Regions from separate parts of the Streptomyces sp. DT224 genome, predicted to be linked through region 1. Evidence: riboswitches for the same ligand, from Rfam matches in the RefSeq annotation. Region 1 holds a riboswitch; each other region holds the start of a gene.
What was found. Region 1 has a riboswitch for cobalamin ahead of ACLQ2N_RS29010 (CbtB domain-containing protein). Riboswitches for the same ligand answer to the same signal wherever they lie in the genome.
Positions count from the first base shown of each region.

Region 2: another riboswitch for cobalamin. It lies ahead of ACLQ2N_RS18510 (cobalamin biosynthesis protein); the one in region 1 lies ahead of ACLQ2N_RS29010 (CbtB domain-containing protein).
Region 3: another riboswitch for cobalamin. It lies ahead of ACLQ2N_RS00825 (ribonucleoside-diphosphate reductase subunit alpha); the one in region 1 lies ahead of ACLQ2N_RS29010 (CbtB domain-containing protein).

Region 1 is NZ_JBNCLI010000012.1:214,037-224,472, forward strand. It holds gene trxA (thioredoxin) at 1-81, opposite strand, end outside; gene ACLQ2N_RS29000 (dihydrolipoyl dehydrogenase family protein) at 201-1,637, shown strand; gene ACLQ2N_RS29005 (histidine phosphatase family protein) at 1,594-2,211, opposite strand; adenosylcobalamin (AdoCbl) riboswitch at 2,336-2,427, shown strand; gene ACLQ2N_RS29010 (CbtB domain-containing protein) at 2,473-2,688, shown strand; gene ACLQ2N_RS29015 (CbtA family protein) at 2,721-3,500, shown strand; gene ACLQ2N_RS29020 (GNAT family N-acetyltransferase) at 3,566-4,060, opposite strand; gene ACLQ2N_RS29025 (tetratricopeptide repeat protein) at 4,127-4,474, opposite strand; gene ACLQ2N_RS29030 (pirin family protein) at 4,596-5,561, shown strand; gene ACLQ2N_RS29035 (rhamnulokinase) at 5,779-7,281, opposite strand; gene ACLQ2N_RS29040 (bifunctional aldolase/short-chain dehydrogenase) at 7,445-9,484, opposite strand; gene rhaI (L-rhamnose isomerase) at 9,575-10,436, opposite strand, start outside.
Region 2 is NZ_JBNCLI010000007.1:46,865-57,300, forward strand. It holds gene ACLQ2N_RS18485 (hypothetical protein) at 1-601, opposite strand, end outside; gene ACLQ2N_RS18490 (alpha/beta hydrolase) at 785-1,912, opposite strand; gene ACLQ2N_RS18495 (class II aldolase/adducin family protein) at 1,982-2,662, opposite strand; gene ACLQ2N_RS18500 (inorganic phosphate transporter) at 2,806-4,077, shown strand; gene ACLQ2N_RS18505 (hypothetical protein) at 4,110-4,343, shown strand; cobalamin riboswitch at 4,489-4,614, shown strand; gene ACLQ2N_RS18510 (cobalamin biosynthesis protein) at 4,738-5,727, shown strand; gene ACLQ2N_RS18515 (cobyric acid synthase) at 5,724-7,277, shown strand; gene ACLQ2N_RS18520 (putative cobaltochelatase) at 7,274-9,286, shown strand; gene cobO (cob(I)yrinic acid a,c-diamide adenosyltransferase) at 9,286-9,885, shown strand; gene ACLQ2N_RS18530 (cobyrinate a,c-diamide synthase) at 9,879-10,436, shown strand, end outside.
Region 3 is NZ_JBNCLI010000001.1:169,705-180,140, forward strand. It holds gene ACLQ2N_RS00790 (HD-GYP domain-containing protein) at 1-1,266, shown strand, start outside; gene ACLQ2N_RS00795 (tetratricopeptide repeat protein) at 1,358-2,350, shown strand; gene def (peptide deformylase) at 2,446-3,084, shown strand; gene ACLQ2N_RS00805 (D-Ala-D-Ala carboxypeptidase family metallohydrolase) at 3,229-3,960, shown strand; gene ACLQ2N_RS00810 (GlxA family transcriptional regulator) at 3,991-4,965, opposite strand; gene ACLQ2N_RS00815 (hypothetical protein) at 5,047-5,259, shown strand; gene ACLQ2N_RS00820 (ribonucleotide-diphosphate reductase subunit beta) at 5,261-6,280, opposite strand; gene ACLQ2N_RS00825 (ribonucleoside-diphosphate reductase subunit alpha) at 6,280-8,691, opposite strand; cobalamin riboswitch at 8,835-8,959, opposite strand; gene mctP (monocarboxylate uptake permease MctP) at 9,025-10,436, opposite strand, start outside.

The DNA.
Region 1 (10,436 bases):
AGCCCAGAAGTCGATCAGGACGAACTCGTTGTCGCTGACGACCTGGTCGAAGTTTTCCTTGGTGAGCTCTACGGTGCTCATGCGTTGCTCCCTCTTCCTGTGCCCGTATGAGACGTGTCCGGGTCAACGGTGCCCGATCTCGTGCTATTCCGTGCCTGCCCATGTGGCCGACGCCCACACCCCCCGCCAGAATGAGCCGCATGACACATGGAGCGGAGCCCGTCGAGTACGACGTCGTGGTCATCGGAGCAGGTCCGGTGGGTGAGAACGTGGCGGACCGGGCCCGGGCCGCCGGGCTGACCACCGCGGTGGTCGAGTCGGAGCTGATCGGCGGTGAGTGCTCCTACTGGGCGTGCATGCCGAGCAAGGCGCTCCTGCGACCCGTGGTCGCCCGCGCCGACGCCCGCCGCGTCCCCGGCCTGAGCGGCGCCGTCCAGGGACCGCTGGACGCCGCCGCCGTCCTCGCCCACCGCGACGAGTACGCCTCGCACTGGAAGGACGACGGGCAGGTCGCCTGGCTCGACGGGATCGGGGCCGACATCTTCCGCGGCCACGGCCGGCTGACCGGCGTCAAGCAGGTCACCGTCACCGCGCCCGACGGCACGGAGCACCGGCTCACCGCCCGGCACGCCGTCGCCGTCTGCACGGGCAGCAGGGCCGTGGTCCCCGGCCTGCCCGGCATCGAGGAAGCCCGCCCCTGGACCAGCCGCGAGGCGACGAGCGCCAAGGCGGTCCCCGGCCGGCTCGTCGTGGTGGGCGGGGGAGTCGTCGGCGTCGAGATGGCCACCGTGTGGAACGCGCTCGGCGCGGAGGTCACCATGCTCGTGCGCGGCCAGGGGCTGCTGCCCCGGATGGAGCCGTTCGCCGGCGAGCTGGTCGCCGAGGCGCTCACCGGGGCCGGCGCGGACATCCGTACCGGAGTCTCGGCCACCGCCGTACGCCGCCCGGACGGCGAAGGACCGGTCACCGTGGAACTCGACAACGGCGAGAGCGTCGAGGCCGACGAGGTCCTCTTCGCCACCGGTCGCGCCCCGCGCACCGACGGCCTGGGCCTGGAGACGGTCGGCCTGGAACCCGGCTCCTGGCTCACCGTCGACGACACCTGCCGGGTCGAGGGCACGGACTGGCTCTACGCGGCCGGCGACGTCAACCACCGCGCGCTCCTGACCCACCAGGGCAAGTACCAGGCACGCATCACGGGCGACGCGATCGGGGCCCGCGCGCAGGGCAGGCCACTGGACACCGCCCGCTGGGGCGCCCACGCGGCGACCGCCGACCACGGGGCTGTCCCGCAGGTCGTCTTCACCGACCCGGAGGCCGCCTCGGTGGGCCTCTCCCTGGCCGAGGCGGAACAGGCCGGCCACCGCGTCCGCGCCGTTGACTACGACCTCGCCTCCGTGGCCGGGTCGGGCCTGTACGCGGACGGCTACCGGGGCCGTGCCCGCATGGTGGTGGACCTCGACCGCGAAGTCCTGCTGGGTGTCACCTTCGTCGGCCCCGGCATCGGCGAACTGCTCCACTCGGCGACCATGGCGGTCGCGGGCGAGATCCCCGTCGACCGGTTGTGGCACGTGGTCCCCTCCTACCCGACGATCAGCGAGGTGTGGCTGAGGCTGCTGGAGACGTACCGGGGGTAGCCGGGCCCGGCGGGGCGAGCGGCCGCCCCACGCGCAGGTTCCAGCGCCCCGGCCGGCCGCTCAGCTCCGTCAGCGTGAGCGGGGCGACGTCGAGGCGCCAGAACGCCGGTGGCGGCAGCGCGAGCGCGTGGACCACGGTCGCACGCACCAAGGACGGTTCGGCGACGGCCAGCACCCGGCCGGCACCGCTCAGCGAGTCGAGCCAGGCCCCCGCCCGCGCGCACAGGCCGAGCAGCGACTCGCCGCCGTGCGGGGCGGCCGAGGGGTCGGCCAGCCAGGCGGCCACTTCCGCCGGCTCGCGCGTGCTCACCTCGTCCAGCCGGGCACCCGTCCAGCGGCCCAACTCCCAATCACGAAGCGCGGGTTCGCCCATCGAGCGCAGGCCCAGTGCCGCCGCCGTACGGGCGCACCGCTGGGACGGGCCGTGCACCGCCCGGTCCGCGTCCGGGACGTGTGGTGCGGCCAGTCGTGCCGTACGCACACCCGACACGTCGAGCGTGGCGTCACCGGCGAACCGGGCCTCACGCAACGCCGCGTTCATTGCCGGTGAGATCAGCATCACCCGTACCGTCATACCCGCCCTCAACTCCCGGAACACAGGCCCCGCGGCCCAGCACACCATGGCATCCGGGTCCCACCGGCCGCTTGCAGGGGGCATGGCGGAGCCCGGTGCCCAGGCGGTATGGTCGCGACGACATGACGAGGGTGTGACGGAAGTCCGGTGAGAATCCGGCACGGTCGCGCCACTGTGTACCCGCGCACGCGGGAAGTCAGACCCAGCACCCTCGTCTCAGGCACCACGAACGGGACGCGTGTTCCCACAGGAGGTTCTGCCATGGCACAGAGTGCTGCCCCCGCAACCGGCGCACCCGCCATCACCCCCATCTCCCTGAAGGCCATTGCTCCTTGGGCGGTCTTCTTCGGCATCCTCATGCTGGTCCTGCTCTACTTCGTCGGCGCCGAACAGGGGGCCACGGCCCTCATCTCGGGCGAAGGCGTCCACGAGTGGGTCCACGACGGCCGTCACCTGCTCGGTTTCCCCTGCCACTGACCGCCCCACCGGCTGATCCAGGGGAATCCCTCATGAACTCCATATCTGTCAGAGCCCTGTTGATCCGCGGCATGCTCGCCGGACTGGCCGCGGGGGCGCTCGCGCTGCTCGTCGCCTACTTCCTCGGCGAGTCCAGGGTCGACGCGGCCATCGCCATCGAAGAGGCCGCGCACAGCGCCCACGGCCACCACCACGGCGCCGGCGAGGAACTCGTCAGCAGGGGCGTGCAGTCCACCGCCGGCCTGGCCACCGGGGTGCTCGTCTTCGGCGTCGCGGCCGGCGGCATCGCCGCGCTCGTCTTCTGCTATGCGCTGGGCAGGATGGGCCGGTTCGGCCCCAGGGTCACGGCCGCGCTGATCTCGGGCGCCGCGCTGCTCAGCGTGTACGTCGTGCCGTTCCTGAAGTACCCGGCCAACCCGCCGGCCGTCGGCAACCCCGACACCATCGGCGAACGCACCGCGCTGTTCTTCCTGATGGTCGCCCTCAGCGTGCTGCTCGCGGTCGCCGCCGTCATCGCCGGCAGGCGGCTGGCACGCCGCCTGGGCAACTGGAACGCGACGGTCGCGGCGGCGGCCGGCTACGTCCTGCTGATCGCCCTCGCCTATGTGTTCCTGCCCTCGTTCAACGAGGTCGGCACGGACTTCCCGGCCACGCTGCTGTGGCAGTTCCGGCTGGCCACGCTCGCGGTGCAGGCCACGCTGTGGACCGCGTTCGGCCTGCTCTTCGGCCACCTCACCGAACGGCTGCTGGTGCCGAGGGCCGACGCGCTCGCGGACGGCCGGACGAACCGGACGGCCGCCGCCGTGGGCTGACGGCCGCCGTGGACGAGGCGACGGGCGGAGCCCGCCGGGTGGGTCACCGGCAGGCTCCGCCCGTCCTACGCCGCCCACTCGACCAGGTAGTACGTGAGCGAGGCGTCCTCGCCCACGAGGCGCATCCCGGCCGCCGCCATGACCCGCTGCGAGGGGATGTTGCCCGTGTCGGCGTCCCCGCGCACCCGGGCGACGCCCTGTCCCCGCGCGAACCGGAGCAGCGCCCGCAGCGCCTCGGAGGCATAGCCCCGTCCGCGCGCCGACTCCACGAGCCCGTACCCGATCGTGACGCCGCCCCGCTCGTCCGGCGCCCCGTGGAAGCCGATGCCGCCGATGACCACACCATCGGCCCGGAGCCGTATCTCGTACGAGCAGAACGGGGTGGGGTCGCCGGTGTCCGCGCAGGTCGTGAGGAAGCGCGAGGCGGCGCCCCGCTCGCCGGGGGAGGGGTAGCCGGGAGCCCAGCGCGCCCCGGCCGGCGGCGAACCCGCGGCGACGTGCTCGGCGTCGGCGGGGCTCATGGGGTGCAGGAACAGGCGCGGCGTCTCAAGGTCGTTCATGGTCCTGTGGAGTATCACGTGGCCGCCGTTCCCGGCACCTGGAATATGGCGGGTGCCGGGACGCGCTCACGCCGGCCCGAGGTCACCGGACAGCGCTGCCGCCAGCCGCAGCTGTGTGTCCGCCTCGGCCTGCCGCCCCTGGCGCTCCAGGGTCCGGCCGAGCATCAGGCGGGCGTAGTGCTCCACCGGATCGCGCTCCAGAACCGCGCGAAGCTCCGTCTCGGCCCGCCCGAGGCTCGCCGAGTGGTAGTAGGCGCGGGCCAGCAGCAGCCGGGGCGCGACCTGCTCCGGGACCTCCGCGACGAGGCCGTCCAGGATGCGTGCCGCGGTCGTGTACTCCTTCGCGTCGAAGAAGAATCCCGCGCGCTCCCAGCGCTCGGCGGCGGTTCCGAACTCGTAGTAGCTGTCGCTCATGTCGTCTCCTCGGCCGGGCGGGTGTCCGATCCGCACAACACCGATAGGTGGTTTAACATTCCACTAATCATCCGGCGTGGGTGCCACCCGCCCCCGCCCGCAGCGGAATAGGTTGAGCGCCATGAGCAATCTCGATCGCCAGGCCGTCCCCACCGTCTGCGGGGGCCGGGGTTTCGTCGTCGCGGAGCCCGTACGCGAACTGCTGGCCCCGCGCACGGTGCGGCTCGGCGAGTCCACCGAGGTCCGCAGGCTGCTGCCCAACCTGGGCCGCCGGATGGTCGGTGCCTGGGCCTTCGTGGACCACTACGGCCCCGACGACATCGCCGACGAACCCGGGATGCAGGTGCCGCCGCACCCCCACATGGGCCTCCAGACCGTCAGCTGGCTGCACGAGGGCGAGGTCCTGCACCGCGACAGCCTCGGCAGCCTCCAGACGATCCGCCCGCGCGAACTCGGCCTCATGACCTCCGGCCGCGCGATCAGCCACTCCGAGGAGAGCCCCAAGCCGCACGCCGCCCTGCTCCACGGTGCCCAGCTCTGGGTGGCGCTCCCGGACGCGCACCGCTTCGCGGATCCCCACTTCCAGCACCACAGCGACCTGCCCGCGGTCACCGCCCCCGGCCTCACGGCCACGGTGATCCTGGGCGACCTCGACGGCGCCACCTCGCCCGGCACCGCGTACACCCCGATCGTGGGCGCCGACCTCTCGCTGACCCGAGGCGCGCGGGCCCGGCTCCCCCTGGACCCCGACTTCGAGTACGCCGTGCTCTCGATGTCCGGCGAGGCCGAGGTCGACGGCGTCCCGGTCCTCCCCGGCTCCATGCTCTACCTCGGCTGCGGCCGCACCGAGCTCCCGCTCCGCGCGGAGTCCGACGCGGGCCTGATGCTCCTGGGCGGCGAACCGTTCGAGGAGGAGCTGATCATGTGGTGGAACTTCGTGGGCAGGACCCAGGACGAGATCGCCCGGGCCCGGGAGGACTGGATGGGCGGCGACCGGTTCGGGGCCGTACACGGCTACGACGGGCCGCCCATTCCGGCGCCGGCGCTGCCGGACGTGGGACTGAAGCCGCGGGGGCGGGTGCGCTGAGCTGCGATTCCTCCGAGGGCTGTCGCAGCCTTCCCGGGGCGCGTCCGCGGATCAAGGCGTACAAGCTTGCCGAGACCGCCACTCGGGGGCGTGGGACTTCCGTGAGCACCGCCGCCGTGCGCCGGCTGGCGTGGGAGGGCAATCCCTGGGCCATGGGCCCGCGACCGCAGTGGTCCGTCTCCTGGCCGCCTGGGATAGGAGATCTGGGGCTCCGGCGTCACGGGATCATCGGGTGCGTCGGTGCGCCGATTCGGGCGGCGGCCGCGTCCCAGGCGGCGCTGTTGCCTTGAGGGGTGTAGTGCCGCAGGTGCTGGGTGCGGGCGACGAGGCGGCGCATGTCGGGAAGGCCGCCCACCAGGCCGGCGGCTCGGGCTTGGACGAGGATATTGCCGAGTGCGGTGGCTTCGCTGGGGCCGGCGACGACGGGCAGGCCGGTGGCGTCGGCGGTGAGTTGGCAGAGCAGTTCGTTGCGTGATCCGCCGCCGACGAGGTGGATGCGGGTGATGTCGCGGCCGGCGAGCTCGGCGGCCTGGCGCAGGGCGCGGCGGTGTGCGAGGGCCAGGCTTTCCAGAATGCAGCGGACGATGGCGCCCTGTGTGGCGGGGATGGGTTGTCCGGTGCGGGCGCAGTATGCGCGGATGCGGGTGGGCATGTCGCCGGGGGCGAGGAACTCCGGGGCGTCGGGGTCGAGGACCGCGGCGAACGGTTGAGCCTCCGCGGCTTCGGTGAGCAGCGTGGGGATGTGGGTGGGGAGGCCCTCCTTGTCCCACGTGCGCCGGCATTCTTCCAGGAGCCACATGCCCATGATGTTGCGCAGGTAGCGCACGGTGCCGTCGATGCCGCGTTCGTTGGTGAAGTTCGCCGCTCGGGAGGCGGCGCTGAGGACGGGGGCGTCGAGTTCGAGGCCGGCCAAGGACCACGTTCCGCAGGAGATGTACGCGAAGCCGGTTTCGGTGGCGGGTACGGCGACGACTGCGGAGGCGGTGTCGTGGGAGGCGACCGTAGTCACCGGCGTATGCGAGGGGAGTCCGGTGCAGGCGGCTACGTGGGGGAGGAGGGTACCCGCCGCGTCTCCGGGCCTGCGCAGGGGCGGGAAGAGGCCCGGGTCGAGGGAGAGCCGCTTCATGAGGTGGTGGGACCAGGTGCCGGTTCGGGCGTCGAAGAGACCGGTGGTGGAGGCGTTGGTCTCCTCGGCACCCAACGATCCGGTCAGCCAGTGGATCAGGAGATCCGGGATGAGCAGCAGGGTGCGGGCGGCGTCCCTTTGAACGGCTCCCGTGCCGGCCGCGAGCTGGAAGACCGTGTTGAAGGGGAGGTGCTGGAGGCCCGTGATGCTGTACAGCGTCTCGGCGGAGACTTCTGCCCAGACGCCCGGGGCGATGCCCTCGGTACGCGAGTCGCGGTAGTGGAAGGGGTTGCCGAGGAGGGCGTTGTCGCTGCCCAGGAGGCCGTAGTCCACGGCCCAGGTGTCGACACCGATGGAGGCGACGCCGCCGGAGCGGGCGCATTCACGCAGTCCGTCGAGGATCTCTTGGAACAGGGCCAGGACGTTCCAGTGCAGGCCGTCCGGCAGCCGCACGGGGGTATTGCCGAAGCGGTGCACTTCGGTGAGGTCGAGACGGTCCGGGCCCACACGGCCGACGATCACCCGTCCGCTGGTGGCGCCGAGATCGACCGCGGCGAACGCGGAGGGCGGGGGAGTGCTGGTCACGGGGTGCATACCTCTGCGGTGCGGGCGGCTCATCGGGAAGTTGGGGAATGGCGGACCGGCGGCGCCGTGCCGGGCCTGGTGTCAGGGCCGGGCCTCGGCCGGCATCGTGCCGCCGGTCCGCGGTGCACCGGGGCGGGTGCGTCAGTCACCCGCCCCAGGCGATCGAGGGTGCTCAGCGGAGGAAGGCCGCAGCGACACCGGCGTCGACGGGGATGTGCAGGCCGGTGGTGTGGGTGAGGTCACCGCCTGTGAGGGCGAACACCGCGTTCGCGACGTGCTCGGGCAGGACCTCCTGCTTCAGCAGCGTGCGCCGGGCGTAGAACTCACCGAGCTCGTCCTCCTCGATGCCGTACGTCGCGGCGCGCTGCGCCCCCCATCCCGCGGCGAAGATGCCCGAACCGCGGACGACGCCGTCGGGGTTGACGCCGTTGACGCGGATGCCGTGCTCGCCGAGTTCGGCGGCGAGAAGGCGGACCTGGTGGGCCTGGTCGGCCTTGGTGGCGGAATAGGCGATGTTGTTCGGTCCGGCGAAGACGGCGTTCTTGGAGGCGATGTACACGATGTCGCCGCCCAGGCCCTGCTCGATCATGACTCCGGCGGCCGCGCGGGAGACGAGGAAGGACCCCCGGGCCATGATGTCGTGCTGGAGGTCCCAGTCCTTCGCGGTCGTGGCCAGCAGCGGCTTCGAGATCGAGATCCCGGCGTTGTTGACCACGAGATCGACCCCCCCGAACGCGAGAACGGCCGCACGGAACGCGGCGCTGATCTGCTCCTCGGAGGTGACGTCCACGGTGACCGCGACGGCCTTGTCCGGGCCGCCCAGCTCCTCGGCCACGGCAGCGGCGTTCTCGCCGTTCAGGTCGGCGACGACCACGCAGGCGCCCTCGGCGACCAGCCGGTGCGCGATGGCCTTGCCGATGCCCGAGCCCGCACCCGTCACCAGCGCCACACGCGTCGCCAAGGGCTTCGGCTTCGGCATCCGCCGCAGCTTGGCCTCCTCCAGGTCCCAGTACTCGATGCGGAACTTCTCCGCTTCATCGATGGGGGCGTAGGAGGAGACGGCCTCGGCGCCGCGCATGACGTTGATCGCGTTGAGGTAGAACTCGCCCGCCACCCGCGCGGTCTGCTTGTCCTTGCCGTACGAGAACATCCCGACGCCCGGCACCAGCACGATCGCGGGGTCCGCGCCGCGCATGGCCGGCGAGTCGGGGGTGGCATGCCGGGCGTAGTAGGCGGCGTACTCCTCGCGGTACTCGGCATGCAGTTCCTTCAGCCGGGCCACGGCCTCATCCAGCGGGGCCGCAGGCGGCAGGTCCAGGACGAGCGGGCGGACCTTGGTGCGCAGGAAGTGGTCCGGGCACGAGGTGCCCAGAGCGGCGAGACGCGGGTGCTGGTCGTGCGCGAGGAAGTCGAGGACGACGTCGGTGTCCGTGAAGTGGCCGACCTGCGGCCGGTCCTGCGAGGCCAGGGAACGGATGACAGGCGCGAGCGCGGCGGCCCGTGCCTGACGCTCCACGGCCTCCAGCGCCCCGTAGCCGGCCAGCGGAACGCCGAACGGCTGCTCCTTGCCGTGATCCGCGAGGAAGGCCTCCGCCGTGCGGATCATCCACAGCGCGTTGGCCTCGCACTCCTCGGCGCCGGCACCCCACGCGGTGATCCCGTGCCCGCCCAGGACCACGCCGACGGCCTCGGGGTGGGCATCCTTGATCGCCGCGATGTCCAGGCCGAGCTGGAACCCGGGACGCCGCCACGGCACCCAGGCCACCTTCCCCCCGTAGCACTGTGCCGTCAGCTTCTCCCCGTCCGAGGCGCAGGCGAGCGCGATGCCGGAGTCCGGGTGGAGGTGATCCACGTGAGCGGCATCCACCAAACCGTGCATCGCGGTGTCGATGGATGGCGCCGCTCCGCCCTTCCCGTGCAGGCAGAAGTCGAAGGCGGCGACCATCTCGTCCTCGCGCTCCACTCCCGCATACACGTCCCTCAGGGCCCGCAGCCGGTCGAGCCGCAGGACGGCGAGACCGTCCTCGGTGAGGGTGCCGAGGTCGCCCCCGGACCCCTTGACCCACATCAGCTCGGTGTCCGAGCCGGTGACGGGGTCGGGGACGGTGCCCTTGGCGGATGCGTTGCCGCCCGCGTAGTTGGTGTTGCGCGGGTCGGAGCCCAGCCGCTGCGCACGGTCGAGGAGGGCGGCGACTTCGGGGTGGGTGGCCATGGAGATCGGTCCTTCAGATGCGAAGTGTGCGGAGGAGGAAGAGGAGAGGGCGCCTGCTGGGCGCGAAAACAGATCGGAGGGCCGGCGCGCTCAGGCGCCCCAGCCGGCCTGCTGTCCGCCCACGCGCGCGGATGCGACCCGCTCCTGCCATCCGGAAGCGGCATACGCGGTGACCGGGTCGGGATGCAGCCCCTGTTCCTCCCGCACCTCCCGCAGCAGAGGGCGGACGTCGGTGTTGTAGGCATCCATCAGCACGGCATTCGCGGCGAGGACGTCACCGGAGAGCTGCGCGGCGGCGAGCGCGTCGAGGTCGACGAGCAGAGCCTTGGCGGTGGCCTCCTGGACATTCATCACGGACCGAATGACAGCAGGGATCTTGGCCTCGATGTTGTGGCATTGGTCGAGCATGAAGGCCACGTTCCCGGAGGCGTCCAGACCGCCGTTCTTGGAGACCTCGTGCATGATTCGGAACAACTGGAAGGGGTCGGCGGACCCGACCATCAAGTCGTCGTCGGCATAGAAGCGCGAGTTGAAGTCGAAGCCGCCGAGCTTCCCCTCGCGGAGGAGGAAGGCAACGATGAACTCGATGTTGGTGCCCGGGGCGTGGTGGCCGGTGTCCACGACGACCTGCGCCTTGGAGCCCAGTTGGAGGCAGTGGGCGTAGGACGTCCCCCAGTCCGGCACGTCGGTGGTGTAGAAGGCCGGCTCGAAGAACTTGTACTCGAGCAGGAGCCGCTGGCCTTCGCTGAGCCGCTCATACACCTCGGCCAAAGACTCCGCGAGCCGGTCCTGGCGGCCGGTGATGTCGTCCTGGCCGGGGTAGTTGGTGCCGTCGGCGAACCACAGCTTCAGATCTGTGGATCCGGTTGCGTCCATGATGTCGACGCACTCCAGGAGGTGATCGACGGCCCTGCGGCGCACCTTCGCCTCCGGGTGACAGACGCTGCCGAGC
Region 2 (10,436 bases), on a different contig from region 1:
GCAGGCGGGCGACGAGGGCCGGCGGGTGGGCGGTGGGCGCCGGTTCGGCGGGGGCGGGCAGCGGCTCGGGGCCGTACGGCACCTCGCAGCGTTCTTCGTGGAGTTCCGCGACGCGCTGGCCGAGGAGGTCGAGGAGGGCGGGCACGGTGACGGGCCCGGCCGAGAGCTGGAGCAGCGAGAGGACCTGGGGCACCGCCTCGACGGCCTCGGCGACGGCGGTGGACTCGACGCCCCGGGGCGCGGGGTGGACGAGCGACCAGGCGTCGAAGAGGGCCACCCAGCCGCGCAGCACCGCAGAGTCGTCCCGGTCCCAGGCGCGCAGCCGCCAGCCGGGCCGTGCGGTGTCGCCGTGGAGTTCGACCAGTCCGGCCAGCCGGGCCCGGTCCCAGCCGGAGCGCACTCGCTCCGGGGAGATGTCCAGCGCGGCGGCGGCGTGTTCGAGGGTGGCCGGGGGTGTGGTGCCGGGGGCCGCCCCGTCGGCCGCCCAGCGGGCGATCCGTACGGCGTCGGCGAGGACCGTCCTGGCCTGGCGGGCCAGCTCCGCCCGGGGCGGGGTGCCCTCGGGCGGGCGCGGCGCGGGCCTGGTGCGCCGAGTGGTCACGGCCCTTCGGGCGGTGGCGAGGGGTCGCGGGCGGACAAGACGCAGCCTGGAGTCGCGCGGGGTACGGGACGTCACGGGAGCAGTCTTGCCCCTGACGGCCCGAAAGCCCAAACGGAACCCGGGTCACCGGCGTTGACGGGGCGCGCACCGGCCGGGACCAATCGGCCGAACCGGCGCATCACCTCACATCAGGGGCGTGAGGAAGCGGCGCAGGGTCTCCTCGTAGTGGGCCGGGTCGGCGTTCCACATCGCCGCATGCGGAGCGCGGTCCACGGTGTGCAGGGAGACGAGGTCGGGGCGGGCGGCGGCGAGCCGGCGGGAGTGGATCCAGGGGGCCAGGGTGTCGTCGGGACCGTGGAAGACGAGCGTGGGGACGTGCAGGGTCACCGGGACCGAGGTGTCCAGGAGTCCGGTGCCGTGCAGTCCGGTCTGCCCCTGGGCGGCGCGCACGGCCAGGGGCAGCAGCGCGCCGGGGACCCCGCGTGCCGCGGCGAGGCCGCGCAGGGTGTCGGTCCAGTCCAGGACGGGCGAGTCGAGGACGAGGCCGGTGATCCTGTCGCGGAGCGCGGAGCCCGCGCAGGCGTGCAGCGCCATGGACGCGCCGGTGGACCAGCCGTACAGGATGACCTGCTCGGCGCCGTTGCGAACGGCGAAGCGGATCGCCGCGTCCAGGTCGCGCCACTCGGACTCGCCGAGGTGGCCGAGCCCGTCCGGGGAGCGGGGGGCGCCCGGGTCGCCGCGGTAGGCGAGGTCGAGCACGGGCAGCTGCCGGCCGTGCAGGAACTCCAGGAGGTTGAGGGGGTGCTCGCGGGTGGCGCCGATGCCGTGCACGGTGATGACCCAGGTGCGGCGGGGCGCCGGGACGTGCCAGGCGGGCAGTTCGCCCAGCTCGCCGGGGATCCGCACCTCCCGGAAGGCCAGGCCGAGCGCGCTGCCGGGGTCGCCGCTGTACACCTGGGGCGTGAGCCGGACCTTGTCGCCGGGGGCGAGGACGCCGTGGTCGACGCGTTCCAGCCGGCGCACGACGGTGTCGGCGGCCTGGTGGGCGCGGTCGAGCACGGGGCCGACGACGGCGTGGACGTCCTTGCCGGCCAGCCCGTACGTGCCGGGGCGCAGCGAGGTGAGGGACCGGGTCAGGGTGACCTGCCCGGCGGCCGTCGCGTGGACGGTGAGTTCGCGGTCGGCGGGGAGCGGTCGTCCGGGCGGCGTCCTGAGGGCGACGTCGCCCGCGAACCGGCCGGCCGCGACCGCTGCCGCGCCGGCGCCGATGAGTGTGGTGACGGCCGCTGCCGTCGCGGTAACCGGGCGCACCCCCACAGTGTCGTGGCCGGGGCGGCGCGATGCCAGTGGGCAGGGCCGTCCGGTACCGCCCGTGTCGCTTCAACGCCGTCCGGCGCCGCCTCGGCCTTGTTGCCCGTACCCCTTGAGCGCCTCCCGGACCTCGCCCAGCTGGTCCTCCGAGAGCAGGGCCGGGGTACGGCCGGGTACGGCGCTCGCGGTGAGCCAGACGTGGCAGAGCCATTCGAGCTGGGCGGTGCGGTCGTACGCCTCGTCGAGGGTGGCGCCGTACGTGACGGTGCCGTGGTTGGCGAGCAGGCAGCCGGTGCGGTCGCGCAGGGCGGTGAGCATGTTCGCGGCCAGTTCGGGGGTGCCGTACCGGGCGTAGGGGGCGACGCGGACCGTGCCGCCGAGCATCGCGGCGGCGTAGTGGACCGGGGGGACCTCCGTGACCAGGGTGGAGACGGCCGTGGCGTGGACCGCGTGGGTGTGCACGACGGCCTTCGCGTCAGTGTTCCGGTAGACGGCGAGGTGGAGGGGAAGTTCGCTGGTGGGAGCGAGTGTCCCGAAGGTCTGGTTGCCTTCCGGATCGACGCCGGTCAGGTCCTCGGGGCCCAGCTGGTCGTACGCCACTGCGCTGGGGGTGACCAGCACCGTGTCGCCGATCCGCAGCGAGACGTTTCCGGAGGTTCCGACGACCAGGCCCTCGGCCGCCGTGCGGCGCGCCGCGGCGACGACCGCCTCCCATCCCCGGGCGATCGCGTCGTGCTCTCGGTCACTCATACGAAGATCCTTTCCGGCCCCGCCCCGGGCGCCGCCCGGCCACCGCTCCGGGGGTCACCGCAGCGTCCTGCTCAGTTCATCTTCCGTTCACTCAAGTTGCCTACGTTCCACGTGCCAATGACGTCGAACGATTGCCTGGGTAAATGGAACACATCACGCTGCTGCTCGCGATAGTGATCGTGACAGCTCTAGTGTTCGATTTCACGAACGGTTTCCACGACACCGCCAACGCGATGGCCACGACCATCTCGACCGGCGCACTCAAACCCAAGACGGCGGTCGCGATGTCCGCCGTTCTGAATCTGGTCGGCGCGTTCCTGTCCGTGGAGGTCGCCAAGACGATCTCCGGCGGGATCGTCAACGAGGACGGCCTCAGAACCGAGGTCATCTTCGCGGCGCTCGTCGGCGCCATCCTGTGGAATCTTCTGACCTGGCTGGTCGGGCTCCCGTCCAGCTCCTCCCACGCACTGTTCGGCGGCCTCATCGGCGCCGCGGTGATGTCCGCCGGCTGGTCGTCGGTCAACGGGGGCACCGTCGTCACCAAGGTGCTGCTGCCCGCCGTCGCCGCCCCGATCGTGGCCGGCGTGGCCGCGCTCCTGGCCACCCGGCTCACGTACCGGATCGGCGGGAAGATCCGGAACGACGCCCAGGAGAAGGCCACCGCCAAGGGCTACCGGGCCGGCCAGATCGCCTCGGCCGGGCTCGTCTCGCTCGCCCACGGCACCAACGACGCGCAGAAGACCATGGGCATCATCACTCTCGCCCTGGTCACCGGCGGCGTCCTCTCCCCCGGCTCCAACCCGCCGGTCTGGGTCATCGTCAGCGCCGGCCTGGCCATCGCGCTCGGCACGTACCTCGGCGGCTGGCGCATCATCCGCACCATGGGCAGCGGCCTGACCGAACTGAAGCCCCCGCAGGGCTTCGCCGCCCAGACCAGCGCGGCCACCGTCATCCTGGCCTCCTCGCACCTCGGCTTCTCCCTCTCCACCACGCAGTCCTGCTCCGGGGCCGTGATGGGCGCGGGCCTCGGCCGGGCCGGGGGTGTGGTCCGCTGGTCCACCGCCACCCGGATGTTCGTCGCCTGGGGCCTGACCCTGCCGGCGGCCGGTCTGGTCGGCGCGGGTGCGGAGTTCCTGACGAAGCAGGGCACCTGGGGCGTCGTGGTCGTCGCGGCCCTCCTGGTCGCCGGTTCCGGGGCGATCTGGGTGCTCTCGCGCCGCACGCCCGTCGGCCACGGCGATGTCGCGCCCGGCACCGAGGACGCCGCCCCGGCCGAGCCCGCGGGTGTCGTCACCCAGGCCATCGCGGCCGTGAGCCCGCCGCCCACCGCGGCCCAGGCGCACGACCTCGCCGCCACCATTCCGGCGCCCGCCGGTCCCGTCGCCGCCGATCCGGCCCGACCCGCCACGGTCTGACAGACCCCGGTACTCCGGTAAGGACACCCCGTATGAACATCGACTGGGCAGCTCTGGGCACCGTCTTCGGCGTCTCCCTCGTCACCACCGTCGCCCTGGTGGGCCTCTTCACGCTCGGCATCGTCGGCCTCTCCAAGCAGCCGGAGCCGGCTGCCGGGGGCGGTCCGGCGGGCTCCTCGCTCCTGCTGGCGCGCGCCGGGGCGTACGTCTGCTTCGGGCTGTGCGCGGCGGCGGTCGCGTACGGGATCTATCTGATCGTCGCCTGACGCACCGCCTCCCCCGGGCCGGACGCACCTCGTGCGCGTCCGGCCCGATGTGCGTCCGCCCCCACCGTGCCGCCGCAGGTCAACGGCGAGTTGACGGGCGTTCGCGGGGCGTGGTGGACTGCCGGAGCCATTACGGCGACAGCAGAGGAAGCCGGTGCGAATCCGGCGCGGTCCCGCCACTGTCACCGGGGAGCGGTCCCCCACCGCACGTCACGGCCCGCGCGAGCGGGCTGGAAGACCGGGGTCCCGCCGATCCGGAAGCCAGGAGACTCTCGTCGCCGTCACGTCGAACCAGGGCGCGGACCCTGAGTGAGGACATACCGCCATGCCCGGCTGCCGTGCGACCTTCTCCCCACGCCCTCTGTCGGCAGCCTCGGGTGCGGTCGGCTGAACCGTGCGTGCCGATCGCATCTACGCGTACGGCGCCACCGCCGGCCTGATCGCCGACCTGCTGCTCGGTGACCCCCGCAGGGGGCACCCGGTCGCCGCCTTCGGGCGGGCCGCCGCGGCCGTCGAGGACCGGCTCTGGCGCGACCATCGCGGCCGGGGCGCCCTGCACACCCTGATCTGCGCGGGGGGCGCCGCCGGGAGCGCCGCGCTCGCCGCCCGCGCCCTGCGCCGCCGTCCCGTCGCCTCCGTGGCCCTGACCGCCGCCGCCACCTGGTTCGTCGTCGGCGGTACGTCGCTGGGGCGCGAGGCCCGGGCCATCGGCGGGGCGCTCGCCGCCGGCGACATCGAGTCGGCCCGGGAGCGGCTGCCCCACCTGTGCGGGCGCGACCCACAGGCGCTGGACGGCCCCGGGATCGCGCGTGCCGTGGTGGAGTCCGTCGCCGAGAACACCTCGGACGCCGTGGTCGGCGCCCTCGTCTGGGGCGCCCTCGCCGGGGTCCCCGGGCTCGTCGGCTTCCGCGCCGCCAACACGCTCGACGCGATGGTCGGCCACAAGTCGCCCCGTTACCTGCGGTACGGCTGGGCATCCGCCCGGCTGGACGACCTCGCCGGCTGGCCCGGAGCCCGGCTCACCGCCCTGCTCGCCGTGGCCTCCGGCGGCCGCCCCCGGGAGGCGGTACGGGCCTGGCGGGCCGATGCCGCGAAGCACCCGAGTCCCAATGCGGGGCCCGTGGAGGCGGCGTTCGCCGGGGCGCTCGGCGTACGGCTGGGCGGGACCCTCGCGTACGGGGGGCGCGTCGAGCACCGGCCCGTGCTCAACGGGGAGGCGGGCCGTGCCGTGGAGACCGGGGACATCGAGCGCGCCGTGCGGCTCTCGCGCCGGGTGGGCGTGCTCGCCCTCGGCGTCGGCGTGGCCGCCCGGCTGGGCGCGGGGGCGGTCGCGCGCCGGATCGCGGGACGGACCGGGAGACCTCAAGGACGGAGAACGATATGAGCGGCGGACTGCTGGTCGCCGGAACCACGTCGGACGCGGGCAAGAGCGTCGTCACGGCGGGCATCTGCCGCTGGCTGGTGCGCCGGGGGGTGAAGGTCGCCCCGTTCAAGGCGCAGAACATGTCACTGAACTCCTTCGTCACCCGCGAGGGCGCCGAGATCGGCCGGGCCCAGGCGATGCAGGCCCAGGCCGCCCGCGTCGAACCGACCGCCCTGATGAACCCGGTGCTGCTCAAGCCCGGCGGCGACCGCTCCAGCCAGGTCGTCCTGATGGGGCGGCCGGTCGGCGAGATGAGCGCCCGCGGCTACCACGGCGGACGGCAGGAACAGCTGCTGTCCACCGTCACGGACTGCCTGGAGCAGCTGCGGAGCACGTACGACGCGGTGATCTGCGAGGGCGCCGGCTCACCCGCCGAGATCAACCTGCGGCGTACGGACATCGTGAACATGGGCATCGCCCGGGCCGCGCGCTTTCCGGTCGTGGTGGTCGGGGACATCGACCGGGGCGGGGTCTTCGCCTCCTTCTTCGGCACGACCGCGCTGCTCGCGCCCGAGGACCAGGAGCTGATCGCGGGGTATCTGGTCAACAAGTTCCGGGGCGACGTCTCGCTGCTGGAACCGGGCCTGGACATGCTGCGCGACCTGACGGGCCGTCCCGCATACGGGGTGCTGCCCTTCGCTCACGGGCTCGGCATCGACGAGGAGGACGGCCTGCGGGTGTCGCTGCGCGGCACCGTACGCGAGTCGGCGGTCGCCCCGCCGCACGGCGAGGACGTCCTGCGCGTCGCCGTGTGCGCCATCCCGCTGATGTCGAACTTCACGGACGTGGACGCGCTGGCCGCCGAACCGGGCGTCGTCGTGCGGTTCGTGGACCGGGCCGAGGAGCTGGCCGACGCCGACCTCGTCATCGTGCCGGGCACCCGGGGCACCGTGAAGGCGCTCGCCTGGCTGCGCGAACGCGGGCTCGCCGACGCGCTGCGGCGGCGCGCCGCCGAGGGCCGGCCGGTGCTCGGCATCTGCGGCGGCTACCAGATCCTCGGGGAGCACATCGAGGACGAGGTCGAGTCGCGCGCCGGGCGGGTCGACGCGCTCGGCCTGCTGCCCGTGCGCGTCCGCTTCGACCGCGAGAAGACCCTCGCCCGGCCGTCCGGCCAGGCGCTCGGCGCGCCCGTCGAGGGGTACGAGATCCATCACGGCGTCGCCGAAGTGGGCGGCGGGGAGCCGTTCCTGACGGACGGCCGGGGCACCCCGCTGGACGGCTGCCGGTCCGGTGCCGTCTGGGGCACCCACTGGCACGGTTCGCTGGAGAGCGACGCCTTCCGCCGCCTCTTCCTGGCCGAGGTCGCCCGGCTCACCGGCCGCCGCTTCGTGCCCGCGCCCGACACCTGCTTCGCCGGCCTGCGCGAGGAACAGCTCGACCGCCTCGGCGACCTGATCGAGGAACACGCGGACACCGACGCGCTGTGGCGGCTCATCGAGTCGGGCGCGCCGTCCGGTCTGCCGTTCATCCCGCCGGGAGCGCCCGCCACCCCCGTCAAGGAGGCCCTGTGAGTACGCCTTACCCCTTCACCGCCATCGTCGGCCAGGACGACCTGCGGCTCGGGCTGCTGCTCAACGCGGTCAGCCCGGCCGTGGGCGGGGTCCTGGTCCGCGGCGAGAAGGGCACCGCCAAGTCGACCGCCGTACGCGCGCTGGCCGCGCTGATGCCGGAGGTCCCCGTCGTGCCGGGGTGCCGCTTCTCGTGCGACCCCGCCGCGCCCGATCCGGCGTGTCCGGACGGCCCGCACGAGGACGTCTCCGGCGTGTCGCGGGCGGCGCGGACCGTGGAGCTGCCGGTCGGCGCCTCCGAGGACCGGCTCGTCGGGGCGCTCGACATCGAACGGGCCCTCGCGGAGGGCGTCAAAGCCTTCGAACCGGGGCTGCTCGCGGACGCGCACCGCGGAATCCTGTACGTGGACGAGGTCAACCTCCTCCACGACCATCTGGTCGACCTCTTGCTGGACGCCGCGGCCATGGGGGCCTCGTACGTGGAGCGCGAGGGCGTCTCCGTACGGCACGCGGCGCGGTTCCTGCTCGTCGGGACGATGAACCCGGAAGAGGGCGAGCTGCGCCCCCAACTGCTCGACCGGTTCGGGCTGACCGTCGAGGTCGCGGCGTCCCGGGAGACGGACCAGCGGGTGGAGGTGGTGCGGCGGCGGCTCGCCTACGAGGACGACCCGGCGGCCTTCGCGGCGCGCTGGGCCGGCGAGGAAGCGGAGTTGCGGGACCGGATCACGGCCGCGCGGGCGCTGTTGCCCGACGTGGTGCTCGGCGACAAGGCGTTGCGGCAGATCGCGGCGACCTGCGCGGCCTTCGAGGTCGACGGGATGCGCGCGGACATCGTCATGGCCAGGACCGCGACCGCGCTGGCCGCGTGGGCGGGGCGCACCGACGTAGGTGCCGAGGACGTCCGGCAGGCGGCGCTGCTCGCGCTCCCCCACCGGCGCAGGCGGAATCCCTTCGACGCGCCGGGCCTCGACGAGGACAAACTGGACGACACGCTGGAGCAGAACGGCGGCGGGGACGACGAGCCGGAGCCGGACGGGCCTGGTGGCGGCGGGGGCGGCGGGGGCCTTCCGCCCCAGGGGGACGGGCCCGACACGCCGCCCGCGCCCGCCGACGGGGCGGACGACACGCCCGGGGTCCCCTTGCCCGGGCAGGGCGGCGAGCAGCAGCCCGTACGGGCCGGTGAGCCGTTCCGTACGAAGATGCTGAGCGTGCCCGGTCTCGGCGAGGGCGCGGCGGGGCGGCGGTCCCGGGCGCGCACCGAGCACGGGCGGACGACGGGCGCGCGGCGGCCCGAGGGCGCGCTGACGAAGCTGCATCTGGCGGCGACGGTCCTGGCCGCCGCCCCGCACCAGCGGGCACGGGGCCGGTCCGGCCGGGGGCTCGTGGTGCGGCGGGACGACCTGCGGCAGGCGACGCGGGAGGGGCGCGAGGGCAACCTCGTGCTGTTCGTCGTGGACGCCTCCGGGTCGATGGCCGCCCGGCAGCGCATGGGCGCCGTGAAGGGCGCGGTGCTGTCCCTGCTGATGGACGCCTACCAGCGGCGCGACAAGGTCGGTCTCGTCACCTTCCGGGGCCGGGGCGCGGAGGTGGCGCTGCCGCCGACCTCGTCGGTGGACGCGGCGGCGGCCCGGCTCGCATCGCTGCCGACGGGCGGGCGCACCCCGGTGGCCGCCGGGCTGCTGAAGGCGCACGACGTGCTGCGGGTGGAGCGGCTGCGCGACCCGTCCCGGCGGCCCCTGCTGGTCGTGGTGACGGACGGGCGGGCGACCGGCGGGCCGGACCCGGTGGCGCTGGCCGCGCGGGCCGCCCGGCTGCACGCGGCCGAGGGCACGGCGTCGGTCGTCGTGGACTGCGAGGCGGGTCCGGTACGGCTGGGGCTCGCGGCGGATCTCGCGGCCCGGCTGGGCGGCACCGCCGTCACGCTGGACGAGCTGCGCGCCGAGTCGATCGCCGGGCTGGTCAAGGACGTCCGGGGCGCGGGCCGCGGGCACACCGACAGGAGGGTCGCGTAATGCCGCAGGGACAGCCGGAGAGCGTGCCGGACGACGGACTCACCACCCGGCAGCGGCGCAACCGGCCGCTGCTGATGGTGCACACCGGCATCGGCAAGGGGAAGTCGACCGCGGCCTTCGGGCTCGCGCTGCGCGCCTGGAACCAGGGGTGGCCCATCGGGGTCTTCCAGTTCGTCAAGTCGGCGAAGTGGAAGGTCGGCGAGGAGAACGCCCTGAAGGTACTCGGCGCGAGCGGCGAGGGCGGTTCCGTCGCCTGGCACAAGATGGGCGAGGGCTGGTCCTGGGTCCAGCGCGACGACCAGACGGACAACGAGGCGAAGGCCCGCGAGGGCTGGGAGCAGGTCAAGCGCGACCTGGCCGCCGAGACGTACCGGCTGTACGTGCTGGACGAGTTCGCCTATCCCCTGCACTGGGGGTGGATCGACACCGACGAGGTCGTCTCGGTGCTGCGCGACCGCCCCGGCACGCAGCACGTGGTGATCACCGGCCGCAACGCGCCCGCCGCGCTGCTGGAGGCGGCGGACCTGGTCACGGAGATGTCGAAGGTCAAGCACCCGATGGACGCCGGGCAGAAGGGCCAGAGGGGCATCGAGTGGTGAACATCCCCCGCCTGGTCGTCGCCGCGCCCTCGTCCGGGAGCGGCAAGACCACCGTCGCCACCGGGCTGATGGCCGCGTTCGCCGCGCGCGGGCTCGCCGTGTCCGGGCACAAGGTGGGCCCCGACTACATCGACCCCGGCTTCCACACGCTCGCGACGGGGCGCCCCGGACGCAACCTCGACGCGTACATGTCCGGGCCCGAGCTGATCGCTCCGCTGTTCGCGCACGGCGCGCGGGGGTGCGGGCTGGCCGTCGTCGAGGGCGTGATGGGGCTGTACGACGGCGCCTCGGGGCTCGGCGAGCTGGCGTCCACCGCGCATGTGGCGAAGCTGCTGCGGGCGCCGGTGGTGCTCGTCGTGGACGCGTCCTCGCAGTCGCGGTCGGTGGCGGCGCTGGTGCACGGGTTCGCGTCCTGGGACGCGGAGGTGCGGATCGGCGGGGTGATCCTGAACAAGGTGGGGTCCGACCGGCACGAGGCGCTGTTGCGGGAGGCGTTGGAGGAGTCGGGGGTGCCGGTGCTGGGGGTGCTCCGGCGGGTGGAGGGGGTTGCT
Region 3 (10,436 bases), on a different contig from region 1:
GGGACCGCGACCCTGGGCCTGCGCGGCGCCGCCCTCGCGCTCGCCGCCGCCGGGCTCGGGTACACGCTCTGGCGCGGGGTCCACGACCCGGGGCACGCCCTCGCCTTCGGCGCCCTCATCACCATCGGGGAGCTGGCCCGCTGGGGCGCCCTCCCCGGGGAGCGGGAGCCCGCGCCCCTCGGGGCCGCCGGGGCACTCGCGTACGCCCTGCTCGGGCGCAGCGGCGGGCAGCCCACCAGTCACGGGGCCCTCCAGGTCGTCGCGGTCGTCGCCGCCGCCCAGCTCGTCGCCTCGGTGCCGCAGCTGGCGCGGGGAGACGGACCGGGCGCCGACCAGGTGGCCCGGCGGCTGCTCACCGTGGCCTTCGCCGCGGTCTGCTTCCAGCCGCTGTACAACGCGGGCGGCAGCGAGCGATGGTTCGGCGACGGGCCGTACTACGCGGCCTTCCTGCTCCTGCTGCTCGGCCTGACCGCCCTCTGCGACGCCGTGCTCGCCGCGCTCCTGCTGCGGGCCCGTACCCGGCCGCGCGGCTCCCGCGCCAAACAGGCTCCCGCCCCCTACGGGCCGTTGCTCCGCGACGAGCTGCGGGCGCTCACCGGGATCGGCTCGGCCGTCTGCGCGACCGGCGCGGTCATGGCGCTCGGGGTCGCCGCCGCCGGACTGTGGGCGCTGCCCGTGCTCTGCGTACCGCTGCTGCTCACCCAGCTCTCGTACCGCCGGTTCGCCGCCGCGCGCACCACGTACCGGCAGACCATCGCCTCGCTCGCCCGGTCCACCGAGATCGCCGGCTACACCCCGCACGGCCACGCCCGCCGGGTGGCCGAGCTGTGCACGGCCGTCGGGCGCGAGATGGGCCTGTCCGGGCCCGAGCTCACGGTCCTGGAGTACGCGGCGCTGATGCACGACATCGGCCAGCTCTCCCTGGTCGACCCGGTGCCGGACGGGGCGACGGCCCTGCTGCCGGCCGCGGAGCAGCGCCGGATCGCGCTGCTCGGCGGTGCGGTGGTCCGGCAGACCGGGGTCGACGCGAAGGTCGCCGTCGTGGTGGAGCGGCAGGCCGATCCCTACCGCGAGCAACCGCTGTCCGCCAGGATCGTCCGGGCGGTGAACGCATACGACGACCTCAGCGGGGAAAGTCTCTCCGGGCCACTGGGTGCGCTGGAACAGCTCAGGCTCGGCACCGGGCACGACTACCAGCCGCAGGTGGTGGAGTCCCTCGCCCGGGTTCTGGCCCGGGGCGGTCTGACCCCCGTCCCGCCCGGGTAACCGATGGGTAATGAGCGGGCCCCGGGCCCGGCATGGTTGGATGCGAAGAGAGCGGTAGAACGAGGGTGTCCAGTCGGGACAGGCGGGAATCGTGAGGATCTTCGGGAAGGTACGGCATCGGCCGTCCGCCTCTTGGCGGCAGGCCACGGACCGCGCGTTCACGCTGATCGGCGACGGCCGGTACGAGGACGCGGGGGCGCTGCTGACACGCGCGGCGGACCTGGAGCCCTGGCTCTCCGAGTCGTGGTTCAACCTGGCGCTGCTGCACAAGTTCCGGCACGACTGGGAGCAGGCGAGGGCCGCCGGGCTGCGGGCCGTCGCCCTGCTCGACAAGGAGTCCGGAGCGCCGGACTGGTGGAACGTGGGCATCGCCGCGACCGCCCTTCAGGACTGGCCGCTGGCGCGCCGCGCCTGGCAGGCGTACGGCCTGAAGGTCCCCGGTGGCGGGCAGCAGACCCCGGCCGCGGGCAACGAGCCGGTCGGCATGGAGCTGGGCAGCGCGGCGGTCCGGCTGTCGCCCGAGGGCGAGGCCGAGGTCGTCTGGGGCCGCCGGCTGGACCCGGCCCGGATGGAGGTGCTGTCGATCCCGCTGCCGTCGTCCGGGCGGCGCTGGGGCGAGGTCGTGCTGCACGACGGGGTGCCGAACGGCGAACGGATCACCGCTGCGGGCCCTTCCTATCCCGTCTTCGACGAGATCGAGCTGTGGGCCCCGTCGCCCGTGCCGACCTGGGTGGTGCTGCTGGAGGCGGCCACGGAGGCGGACCGGGACGCGCTGGAGCAGCTGGCCTCGGACGCCGGGTTCGCCGCCGAGGACTGGTCCTCGTCGGTGCGGCTGCTGTGCCGCTCCTGCTCGGAGAGCCGGATGGAGAGCGACGAGGGCGACGGCGAGCACCTGGACCCGCACGACCACAGCGAGCCGGGGCACCCGGGCCCGCTGGGCCACCGCACGGCCGGTGAGCTGTGGGTTCCGGAGCGTGAGTGCGGCTTGGCGGCCCCGGCCGGTCTGGTGCGCGGGCTGCTGGACGGCTGGGTGGCGGACAGCCCGGACACCCGCGAGTGGCGCGATCTCGAAGAAGTCTGCTGACCGGTGCCCGCGAGGTCTGTCCGGCCCTGATCCGCCGGACAGCCCTTAGGCTGTACGCGCACCGATTCGGGTTTTGAGGAAGGCGTACGGCGGACATGGCGCAGCAGGAGACGGACGAGCAGGTCAGCGTCGACGAGGAGGGCTTCCTCATCGACACCGAGGACTGTGAGGCGCGCGAGACGGCACACCGCGAGCGCGGTACCTCCCGTCCGATCACGGTCGTGGGCAACCCGGTCCTGCACAAGGAGTGCAAGGACGTCACGGAGTTCGGCGACGACCTCGCCGCGCTGATCGACGACATGTTCGCGAGCCAGCGCACGGCGGAGGGCGTCGGCCTGGCCGCCAACCAGATCGGCGTCGACCTCAAGGTCTTCGTCTACGACTGCCCCGACGACGAGGGCGTGCGGCACGTCGGCGCCGTCTGCAACCCGGTCCTGGAGGAGCTGCCGCCCGAGGCGCGGGTGCTGGACGACTCCGGCGAGGGCTGCCTCTCCGTGCCGACGGCGTACGCCAAGCTGGCCCGCCCGGACTACGCGGTGGTGCGCGGCCAGGACGCCCAGGGCAATCCGGTCCGGGTGCGCGGCACGGGCTACTTCGCGCGCTGCCTCCAGCACGAGACGGACCACCTGTACGGCTACCTGTACATCGACCGGCTCTCCAAGCGCGAGCGCAAGGACGCGCTGCGGCAGATGGCGGAGAACACCCCGCGCTACGAGGTCGTCCCCAACGACTGATCCCGGGATCGGAACGCGGCGCGGGCCCGTCCCCGCGCCGCGTTCGTCTTTTCGTCAACCGCCTTTTCTACACGCGTAGTTGACGCGCGCCGCCTCATCCGACAGGCTCATGCACCACACCTTCGACAGTGGTGAGGAGCCCCCGTGATCAGACGTTCCGCACGACTCCTGCTCAGCCTTGTCATGACCATGGCGTTTGCCTTGGGCGGTGCCGTCGTCACCGCCGGCACCGCGCAGGCCGACGACTGCTACACCTGGACCCGCACCCTGAGTCCGGGCGCCACCGGCAACGACGTCTCCCAGCTCCAGATACGGGTCGCCGGGTACTCCGGGTACAACTCCGTCCTGGCCATCGACGGCTCGTACGGGCCCGCCACCACCGCCGCCGTCAAGCGCTTCCAGGCCGCCTACGGGCTGGCCGCCGACGGCATCGCGGGCCCCGCCACCCAGTCCAAGATCTACGCCCTCCAGGACAGCGACTGCACCCCGGCGCACTTCACGTACGCCGAGATGAACCGCTGCAACAGCACCTGGTCGGGCGGTGCGGTCTCGGCGGCCACGGCGAAGGCCAACGCGCTGAGGACCATGTGGAAGCTGGAGGCGCTGCGTCACGCGCTGGGCGACCGACCGATCAGCGTCAACAGCGGCTTCCGCTCGTACTCCTGCAACAGCGCGGTCGGCGGCGCGTCCAACAGTCGCCATCTGTACGGAGACGCGGCCGACCTCGGCGGGATCGCCTTCTGCACCCTCGCCGGTGAGGCCCGCTACCACGGCTTCCACACCATCCTCGGCCCGGGCTACCCGGACCACAACGACCACGTCCACGTCGACCAGAGCCCCAGCCACTACTGGTCGGCGCCCAACTGCGGTATCTGACCCCCTCGGCGGGGCCCGTCGGGCACTCGGTCAGGCCGCCTCGCCGACCGCCGACGGGCCCCGGAAGGTGCGCCGGTACGCCTGCGGTGTGGTGTCCAGGGCCCGTACGAACTGATGGCGCAGGGCCGCCGCCGTCCCGAAGCCGGTCCGGTCGGCGATGGTGTCGACGGTTTCGTCGGATGTCTCCAGCAGGTGCTGGGCCAGCAGGACGCGCTGGCGCAGCAGCCAGCGGTACGGGGTGGTCCCGGTCTCCTGCTGGAAGCGGCGGGCGAAGGTGCGCGGCGACATGTGCGCCCGGTCGGCGAGCTGTTCGACGGTCATCTCGCGGTCGAGGTGGCGCTCCATCCAGGCCAGCGTGTCGCCCACCGTGTCGCACCGGGTGCGCGGCAGCGGGCGCTGGATGTACTGCGCCTGCCCGCCGTCCCGGTGCGGCGGCACCACCATGCGGCGGGCGATGGTGTTGGCGGCGGCCGGTCCGTACGCCTGGCGGACCAGGTGCAGACAGGCGTCGATCCCCGCCGCCGTCCCCGCCGACGTGGTGACCGGCCCGTCCTCCACGTACAGCACGTCCGGCTCGACGACGGCCTTGGGGAAGCGGCGGGCCAGGTCGTCGGCGTGCCGCCAGTGCGTGGTGCAGCGGCGGCCGTCCAGCAGCCCGGCCGCGCCCAGGAGGTACGCCCCCGAGCAGACGCTGAGCACCCGGGCGCCCCGCTCCACGGCCCGGCGCAGGGCGACCAGGACCTCCTCGGGGAACTCGCGCTCCCCGAAGCGGCTGCCGGCCGGTACGGCGATGAGGTCGGCCTCCTCCAGCCGGTCGAGGCCGTAGGGGGTGCGGATGGTGAAACCGGCGTGGGTCCGCAGCTGGGGCCCCTCGGCGGAGACCACGGCGAAATCGTGCACCGGCAGGCCCTCGTCGCTGCGGTCGAGGCCGAACACCTCGCAGAGCACGCCGAGTTCGAAGGGATGGACATCGTCGAGCATCAGGGCGGCGACATTGTTCAGCATGGAACCAGTGTGGCAGTAATTCGATGCTGTGTGACAGTCCTGCCACTGCCGCCGTTCCTCCGGAACGAGGACAGTAGAGGCATGAACACATTCCAGAACATCCTCGGCATTTCCGTCCTTTTCGCCCTCGTCCTGCTGCCCGCGCTGGTCGGCATGGCCCGCGAGCGCCGCATCGACCGCGAGCTGCGCGAAGCGGAACAGGACCGGAGCACCCGCCCACCGCAAAGCGCGGACGCCGCGCGGCCGGTGGGGGCCGCACGGCGTCCGTACGTCAGAAGCTGGGCGAGGATCTAGGCTAAAAGTCGTCGTCGAAGGCGACCGTGCCCTCCACGGCCACCTGGTACGCCGAGGGGCGGCGCTCGAAGAAGTTCGTGAGCTCCTGGACGCCCTGGAGCTCCATGAACGAGAACGGGTTCTGCGATCCGTACACCGCCGGGAAGCCGAGCCGGGTGAGCCGCTGGTCGGCGACGCACTCCAGGTACGCGCGCATCGACTCGGTGTTCATGCCGGGCAGCCCCTCGCCGCACAGGTCGCGGCCGAACTGCAGCTCCGCCTCGACGGCCTCCTTCAGCATGTCGGTGACCTGCTGCTGGAGGGCGTCGTCGAAGAGGTCCGGCTCCTCCTTGCGGACCGTGTCCACGACCTCGAACGCGAAGTTCATGTGCATCGTCTCGTCGCGGAAGACCCAGTTGGTCCCCGTGGCGAGACCGTGCAGCAGCCCGCGCGAGCGGAACCAGTACACGTACGCGAAGGCGCCGTAGAAGAAAAGCCCCTCGATGCACGCGGCGAAGCAGACCAGGTTCAGCAGGAAGCGGCGGCGGTCGGCCTTCGACTCCAGCCGGTCGATCTTCTCCACCGAGTCCATCCACCGGAAGCAGAACTGCGCCTTCTCGCGGATGGACGGGATGTTCTCCACGGCCGCGAACGCCGCCGCGCGGTCGTCCGGGTCGGGCAGGTAGGTGTCGAGCAGCGTCAGATAGAACTGGACGTGCACGGCCTCCTCGAACAGCTGCCGCGACAGATACAGCCGCGCCTCGGGGGAGTTGATGTGCTTGTACAGCGTCAGCACCAGGTTGTTGGCGACGATCGAGTCACCGGTCGCGAAGAACGCGACGAGGCGCCCGATCAGGTGCTGCTCGGCGGGCGTCATCCTGGCGAGGTCCGCCACGTCCGAGTGGAGGTCGACCTCCTCCACGTGCCAGGTGTTCTTGATCGCGTCCCGGTAGCGCTCGTAGAAGTCCGGGTAGCGCATGGGCCGCAGGGTGAGCTCGAAGCCCGGGTCCAGCAGGTTCTTCTCGGTGGGGGTGGTGCTCATTACTGGCATGCCTCGCAGGACTCGGGGTTCTCCAGGGAACAGGCGATCGCGTCCGCGTCGGGAGCCTGCGCCTGCTGTACGGGGATGGGGGCGGCGGTCGACGCGGCCCCGGACGCGGCACGGGCGATCCGGGTCGCCGGACGCGACCGCAGGTAGTACGTCGTCTTCAGGCCCTGCTTCCAGGCGTACGCGTACATCGAGGAGAGCTTGCCGATGGTCGGCGTCTCCAGGAACAGGTTGAGCGACTGGCTCTGGTCGAGGAAGGGCGTACGGGCCGCCGCCATGTCGATCAGGCCGCGCTGCGGGATCTCCCACGCCGTGCGGTACAGCGCCCGCACGTCCGCCGGGACCCAGGCGAAGCCCTGCACCGAGCCGTTCGACTCCCGCAGCGCCTCACGCGTCCGCGCGTCCCACACGCCGAGCCGCTTCAGCTCGTCCACCAGATATCCGTTGACCTGGAGGAACTCACCGCTCAGGGTCTCCCGCTTGAAGAGGTTGGAGACCTGGGGCTCGATGCACTCGTAGACCCCCGCGATCGAGGCGATCGTCGCGGTCGGGGCGATCGCCAGGAGCAGCGAGTTGCGCATCCCGGTCTTCGCGATCCGGGCCCGCAGCGCCTCCCAGCGCTCCGGCCAGTTCAGCTCCACGGCGTAGTGGTCCGGGTGCAGCACCCCGCGCGCGGCCCGGGTCTCCGACCAGGCGGGCAGCGGGCCCGACCGCTCCGCGAGGTCGCAGGACGCCTCGTAGGCGGCGAGCATGACGCGCTCGGAGATCCGGGTCGAGAGCGCCCGGGCCTCGGGCGAGTCGAAGGGCAGCCGCAGCTGGAAGAAGACGTCCTGGAGACCCATGGCGCCCAGGCCCACCGGCCGCCAGCGGGCGTTGGACCGGCCGGCCTGCTCGGTCGGGTAGAAGTTGATGTCCACGACCCGGTCGAGGAAGGTCACCGCGGTCCGCACGGTGGCGTCCAGCCGCTCCCAGTCCATCGAGGAGCCCTTGACGAACGCGCCGAGGTTGACCGAGCCGAGGTTGCAGACGGCCGTCTCGCCGTCGTCGGTGACCTCCAGGATCTCGGTGCACAGGTTCGAGGAGTGCACCACCCTGCCCGGCTCGGCGGTCTGGTTCGCCGTGCGGTTGGAGGCGTCCTTGAACGTCATCCAGCCCTGGCCGGTCTGCGCCAGGGTCCGCATCATCCGGCCGTACAGCTCGCGGGCCGGCATGGTCTTGCGGGCCAGGCCCTTCGCCTCGGCCGCCCGGTACGCGGCGTCGAACGCGTCGCCCCACAGGTCCACGAGCTCGGGCACGTCGGCCGGGGAGAACAGCGACCAGGCGGTGTCCGCGTCCACGCGGCGCATGAACTCGTCCGGGATCCAGTGCGCCAGGTTCAGGTTGTGCGTGCGCCGCTGGTCCTCGCCCGTGTTGTCGCGGAGCTCCAGGAACTCCTCGATGTCCGCGTGCCAGGTCTCCAGGTAGACCGCGGCGGCGCCCTTGCGCCGGCCGCCCTGGTTCACGGCCGCGACGGAGGCGTCGAGCGTCTTGAGGAACGGCACGATGCCGTTGGAGTGCCCGTTGGTGCCCCGGATCAGGGAGCCCCGGGCGCGGACGCGGGAGTACGAGAGGCCGATGCCGCCCGCGTGCTTCGAGAGGCGGGCCACCTGGTGGTAGCGGTCGTAGATCGAGTCCAGCTCGTCCAGCGGCGAGTCGAGCAGGTAGCAGGACGACATCTGCGGGTGGCGGGTGCCGGAGTTGAAGAGCGTCGGCGAGGACGGCAGGTAGTCCAGCCGGCTCATCAGCCCGTACAGCGCGGCGACCTCGTCCAGCGCGCGCCCGGAGGTGTCCTCGGCGAGCCCGGAGGCGACCCGGAGCATGAAGTGCTGGGGGGTCTCGATGACCTGGCGGGTGATCGGGTGGCGCAGCAGGTAGCGGCTGTGCAGGGTGCGCAGTCCGAAGTAGCCGAAGCGGTCGTCGGCCCCGTCGGCGAGGGACCGCTCGACCAGGGCGTCCAGCGCCCCCGCGTGCAGCGTCACGAACTCGGCGGTCCGGTCCGCGATCAGGCCCTCGCGGTGGCCCACGGCGACGGACGCGGAGAACGAGGTGGCGCCCTGGCCCGCGGCCTCGTCCGCGATGGTCCGGGTGAGCAGGCGGGCGGCGAGCCGGGAGTAGGCGGGGTCCTCGGCGATGAGGCCCGCCGCGGCCTCGGTGGCCAGCGAGCGCAGCTCGGCCTCGTCCGACCGGGCGTTGCGGCCGCGCAGGGCGGCGGCGGCGACGCGTCCGGGGTCGGTGTCGGGCAGATCGGCGGTGAGGTCGGTCAGGGTCCGCAGCAGTGCGGTGCCCGGTCCGTCGCTCGCGGGTCCGGTGGCTTCGGACTCGGCCGTCTTCGGCGCTGAGGCCGGATCGGCTGGCGCGATGGTCACGTGGTGCTCTCCCTCGCTCGGCTCCGGTCCGGCGGGGAGCGCGGGGGCAGCCGGGCAGGAGGGGGCCCGGGCGGGGCGGCACTCCGTGCGGCGTCCACCGGCCCATCCCACGAGGCCCGGACGTCAGGGCATCCGGTTCGGTCGAGCCGGATGCGCTGTCGGCAGGTCCTCGGACTCCACGGATGCGCGAACGCGCACCGCATACACCGTTGCGGGACAGTTCCGGATTCACACCGGATTCCCCTGCGGCGACAGCGAGCATGAGCATACATGTGGGGGCCGCCCTGCCGGACGGCCCCCACATGTTGTGTCGCGTGCGGTAAAGGTGTGCGGTCAGTGACCGCCCGGCGCCCCCGCCGTGGCCGGCGGCAGCTTCTCCTGGACACCCGGGTCGCCCACGTCCCCGGTGTAGTCGCCCGGGGAGGTCTCGTCGGTGCCTACGGGCGCCTTCACGGCGTTCAGGACGAAGGTGAGGACGACGACGACCACGACGTTCAGCACGAAGGCGGTGAGGCCGATGTAGCCGATCTCGCCGAGGCCCGGGATCTCCTTGGAGGACCCGCCGAAGTGCTTCTGCGTCGGGCTGGCGACCCCGTACGCGGCAGCCGTCCCGTAGATCATGCCGGCCGCCCAGCCGGCGATCAGCGCCCAGCGGTGGAACCACCGGGTGAACAGTCCGCCCACCAGCGCCGGCATCGTCTGGAGGATCCAGATCCCGCCCAGCAGCTGGAAGTTGATCGCGACGGTCTTGTCCATGGTGAGGACGAAGGCGAGCGCGCCGACCTTGACCAGCAGCGAGACCAGCTTGGAGACCTTGGTCTCCTGCTCGGGCGTCGCGTCCGGCTTCAGGAAGTCCTTGTAGATGTTGCGCGTGAACAGGTTCGCCGCGGCGATGGACATGATCGCGGCCGGCACCAGGGCGCCGATGCCGATCGCGGCGAACGCCACCCCCGCGAACCAGTCGGGGAACATGTTCTCGAACAGCTGCGGGATGGCGAGCTGGCCGTTGTCCACCTTCACGCCGGCGGCGATCGCCATGAAGCCGAGCAGCGCGAGCAGGCCCAGCATCAGCGAGTACAGCGGCAGGATGGTGGTGTTGCGGCGGATCACCTCACGACTGCGGCTGGAGAGCGTCGCCGTGATCGAGTGCGGGTACATGAACAGCGCGAGCGCGGACCCGAGCGCCAGCGTGGCGTAACCCCACTGGCCGGCCGCAGCGGGCGCGAGACCGCCCGCGCCCGCCTTGGTGAACTTGTCCTGGGCGGAGGCGAAGATGTCGTCGAAGCCGCCCAGCTTGATCGGGATGTAGATGATCGCCACGGCGATGACCAGGTAGATCAGCCCGTCCTTGACGAACGCGATCAGCGCGGGCGCCCGCAGTCCCGAGGAGTAGGTGTACGCGGCGAGCACCGCGAACGCGATCAGCAGCGGCAGGTCCTTGACGAACCAGTTGGTGTTCTCGCCGCCGCCGACGCCCATCACGTCCAGCACCGCCTGGATGCCGACGAGTTGGAGCGCGATGTACGGCATGGTGGCGAGGATGCCGGTGACCGCGACGGCCAGCGAAAGACCCTTCGAGCCGAACCGGCCGCGGACGAAGTCCGAGGTGGTGACGTACCCGTGCTTGTGCGAGACCGACCACAGGCGGGGCAGGAACGTGAAGATCAGCGGGTACACCAGGATGGTGTACGGCACCGCGAAGAAGCCGGACGCGCCGGCCGCGTAGATCGCCGCGGGCACGGCGA